Regions from separate parts of the Pararhizobium sp. genome, predicted to be linked through region 1. Evidence: riboswitches for the same ligand, from Rfam matches in the RefSeq annotation. Region 1 holds a riboswitch; the other holds the start of a gene.
What was found. A riboswitch is a leader RNA that binds a small molecule or an ion and turns the genes downstream of it on or off. The one in region 1 is predicted to bind cobalamin.
Positions count from the first base shown of each region.

Region 2: another riboswitch for cobalamin. It lies ahead of ACQY8Q_RS26025 (CbtB domain-containing protein); the one in region 1 lies ahead of ACQY8Q_RS02820 (DUF1636 family protein).

Region 1 covers NZ_CBDIHY010000002.1:276,162-278,360, reverse strand. Annotated here, with positions in the region: gene ACQY8Q_RS02825 (hypothetical protein) at 372-665, shown strand; cobalamin riboswitch at 954-1,168, shown strand; gene ACQY8Q_RS02820 (DUF1636 family protein) at 1,278-1,685, shown strand; gene ACQY8Q_RS02815 (ABC transporter ATP-binding protein) at 1,710-2,199, shown strand, end outside.
Region 2 covers NZ_CBDIHY010000003.1:4,188,690-4,190,888, reverse strand. Annotated here, with positions in the region: gene ACQY8Q_RS26035 (IucA/IucC family C-terminal-domain containing protein) at 1-32, shown strand, start outside; gene ACQY8Q_RS26030 (CbtA family protein) at 78-848, opposite strand; gene ACQY8Q_RS26025 (CbtB domain-containing protein) at 1,043-1,219, opposite strand; cobalamin riboswitch at 1,267-1,536, opposite strand; gene ACQY8Q_RS26020 (bifunctional diguanylate cyclase/phosphodiesterase) at 1,802-2,199, shown strand, end outside.

The sequences.
Region 1 (2,199 bases):
GGCAAATTTTCTCACATAATTAGCCTAGTCTTTTGCGTAGCCCCCCAAACTTTAGCAGGAATACCCTTGATCAATTGGGTGGTTTTCCATCGGGAGCGCTGAAAAACAAGCCGCAACACCCCTCAGCCAAAGCTGCGGTGACCGGCGAGATTTGGAAACCTCATTGGATGCCCCAACACAAATAATGGAGCCTGATTCTGCTCAACCTCGTGATCCGCCGGTTACCGCAGGAACATGATATTGCTTCAGCGACACCCCGCCGGGCGCCCGCTCCTGTAGAAAGCAAAGCTGGCTTCCAGAATATTGAGGATCATTCGGGCGAGAGGGCTTAAGATCGGGTTCACCAATGTTTGACATAGCTCGGAAAAGCAGTGAATGCGGACCAAAACCGTGGGAACAAAATGCAAGTGTTAAACAGACCCAGACAGAATGGACCATACCGAGATCGCGATATCGGCTGCCAGGAGGCGCTTGAGCAATCCTTCCTGACTCTCGCGGAGTTGCATTCGGGTGAGGTTCTGGACGCAGCCGCCGGCAAGCTTTCATCAACCTTGATGGCATTGGCAAAGCGCGCTGAAAGCGTCGGCTGGACGCTGGAGGAAGCGGAAGTGGCCATCAGCGAATTGGCGCAAAATCTACTCGATGAGAACACGGGACACGGTTGAGACGTCCGGGTGACCGACCATTTGCTGAGGTAACGCCTACTCAACGCCACTTTCATTCCCCGGCTGTTTTCTTGAAGGTACGCCGCTGGAAATGCTCCTGCTCAATGAGGTACGCCGCCGGCCGGAACTCGGGACGGTTCCAGATTGCGTTGCGTCACAAACAACATCCGACAGGCTGTACGGTCGCCACAATGGCGCTTGACGCAGAGTGCGTAATTAAATAACATAACAGCCGTGATGAAGATATTGAAAGAGCGGAATCCGGCGTTGTCTGGTTGGTGGAATCGTGCGAGATGTCGTTCTGATGGTGCTGCTTCCAGGTGACCCTGGAGCGGCTGAAAAGGGAACACGGTGAGGACGACCCATCAAGGGCCAAAACCGTGGCTGCCCCCGCAACTGTAAGCGGAGAGTGCATTCACAACATCCCACTGGCCAAAAGCCGGGAAGGGGTGGATGCGCACTGACCCGCGAGCCAGGAGACCTGCCATCATCGATGATCAACTGCAACGGACGGGGTGTTCCGATGGAAAAAATCTGGCCTGAAAGCTGCGCTCTTGCGCGCCTGCACTTTGTCGCCATGTGGACTCCGGACGTCGCCTCCGGGGATAAAACATGGCGCATCATCCACAGCACATCATAACCGTCTGCACCGATTGCCGGATCACTGGAACCGCGTGCCGCCCGGGACTGGCACTGCTCGCCCGCCTGAACGACAGCCTGTCGCGCATGGGCGTTGCCAGCGGCTCTGATTTTTCGGTCGAGGGCACCGTCTGTATGGCCGGTTGCCAACGTCCGTGCACGATCGCATTCCAGGCCAGCGGCAAGGCGACCTATCTGTTTGGCGACATCGCGCCGGACACGGATATCGGCGCACTGGTGGATTTTGCCGCCATCTATGCCGAACGGCCGGATGGCTTGACGCGCGAGGCCGAACGCCCCCGCGGTCTCGGCGGCAAGACCATTGCCCGCATCCCGGCGGCTTTCCTTATCTCGGAACATCCCGGAGAGCGCATCCAATGAGACTGTGGTTGCGGGAGATAACCCATGAGCTGTGATGGCAGGGGCGCAAGCCTCAACGTTCTGGGCCTTAGCTGGGGACCAAGAGCCAATCTGCTGCTCGTTCGCGATGTCAGCTTCTCACTGGAAGCTGGCAACCGGCTCGCCATCGTCGGGCCGAACGGTGCCGGCAAGACGTCGCTGTTGCGCTGCCTTTATCGGGGCGTGGCCCCTGTGGCGGGTCGCATCGAAATCGATGGCGAGGACATTCGCACGCTTTCCGCCCGGGCTGTGGCTCGCCGTGTCGCCGTCGTGCTGCAGGAAATGCCGGCAGACTTCCCTTTCACCGTACTTGATGTGGTGATGATGGGCCGCATTCCGAGGCGCCAGGGACTGACAGGCTGGACGGACGAGGACCGTGCCCAGGTCAGACATTGCCTGGAACATCTGGATCTCGCCGCCATGGCCAATCGTCAGTTCACGACGCTGTCTGGCGGTGAAAAGCAGCGTGTGCTGGTCGCCCGGGCGCTGGCGCAGC
Region 2 (2,199 bases), on a different contig from region 1:
AAGCTCATGTCCAGCGTACCGGCGGCCTCTGATTGCCGTTGCCGCGCAAACAATGCCTGCGCGGCAACGATTTTGGCTCAAGCCGATTTCAGAAACTTGTCGTTCAGGTAACCTGAGATCACGCCGAGCACGATCCAGAACGCCAGGGTCGTTGCCAGGGCGGCGACCGCAAATTCCGCACCGAGAACGGACGGAACCGGGCTCGAAATATCAGACGGCTGCGGCGCACCATAGGCATGCGGTGCTGCGATCAGAACAAGGCCGATGATCTTGGCAAGAATTTCACCGCGCAAGACGATGAGATAAAGCCCGGCGGCGGAGAACGCGATGGTCGCGATCCACCAGATCTGCCGGTCATGCAGATCAGCGGCAGGAAAGCCCGGCAATTCCGGCGGCAGGCCGATGGCGGGCAGAAGGTGAACCGTCAACCAGCCACAGGCGCCCCACAGCGCGCCGTTGCGCATGGTAATCGGATAGTTGAAGGCGAGGCTTGCACCGGCGAGCAACAGGCCGAAGCCGGCACCGGCCACCAGATTGGCAATCAGCGTGCCGGAGAACCGGCTCATGCCGAACATGATGCCGCCCTCTTCTTCATGCTCGCCTTCATGGGCATAAGCCGGTGTGACCGGTGAAAGTGCCGACAGGATCTCGCCAATCACAGAAGAGCGGTTTAGTGAAGAATGCTGCTGGCCTTCTGTCGTCGCCGGCGGTTCGGCGGCGGGTTCCTTGACCTCATATTCCTCGGCATGAAGGATGAGCGGGACCACCCGCAATTCCTGCGCCGCCGTCATGAAGACACCGGCGATCAATCCAGCCACCAGTGCGGCCAGAAGTGTTTTGACAATCATGTGATACCCCCAAATTCGAGCGGAGCCGATTTCTCATCAGTGCTCAACGCTCGTCGTGTTTCAATTCCCCACGGCAAAAACCGCCCGATGCCGGAGCATGGGCGCAATCCACGGCAGCGCGATTTCCAAAAGGAAATCCGCCATCCTTTTCATCGATAGAGTGCGGAAAGCCCTCAAGCTTTCCACGGCTCACATCAATGGCAGGGGAAGCCGTAGGAATGGCGGACGTCGTGGGCGGTGTCGTGCAGCACGGCCGAATTGGCAAGGCCTGCACCGAAAACCAGGAAGCCGCCGATCAACAGGGCAAGAATAGCCGTGGTAATGCGGTCGTTGAGAGAAAGCGGAACGCTCGAAACTGTAGTCGTAGCCATGACAACCTCCGTGATGGCGCGTGGGAAATATCCCACCAATTGGGCACCATGCCCTTCATCAACCGGCAGGTTTCCTGGCTCGCGGCGTCAGGTGCTTCCGCACCAAGGAGCCTGTCTCACCTTCCCGAGGCAGGGCCCAAAGGCCCGTCGCCGCAGTGGTTTTTACCGGCTGAACATACCGGCATGACAAACTCTGACCGCTCTACAGTCGCGGGGTCGGCCGTGATAAAGATGCCCAGAATGGGTCCATCCATCACGTTCCCATTTACTCCCCGAAAGCACCTCGCGTTCAGGGAACCAATTGATCCAACGATGATTATGCCGTCGCCCCGGTCCTGTCAATTCAGTGTTGCGACCGACAATGACGCATTGTCGCTCTTGATTTTTCCGTACAATGTCTAAATCTGATATGTAATACGTTGCTGGATTCGCCTAAGTTGCAACTGGTTTCCGGCAAGCAACACTCAATGGTTGTTTGCTTTGGAAAAATACTCTTCTCAATAATGGAACAATAGTTCTTTAGGAACCTTGGCGTAGAGTGCTGCGGCGCTGATACGCGAAGAATCCTCCACAGAGAAAACCATGAAATCGGTGAGGTCCGAACAGGAATTCCAGAATATTCTTCGCCGCCTGGGAATTGCGCTTGACGCTTCTCAGATCGGCGTGTGGGAACACGATACCCAGAAAGACGAAGTCGTCTGGGATCTGCAGATGCACCGGCTCTACGCAACCGGCAAGACGCAAAAGCGGGTCAAGGCGGAGGTCTGGATGAATGCGATCCATCCCGATGATCTCGCCCAGGCTGAGGCCGATTTCGACCGGGCAATCGCAACCAAGGATATTTATTCTTCGGAATACCGGATCATTTTGCCCGACGGTGAAATCCGTTACCTGCGGTCACGTGCCTACTGTTTTGAGGAGGATGGCCATATCACCTTCATCGGAGCAGAATGGGACGTGACGGCGGATGTGCTGCTCAA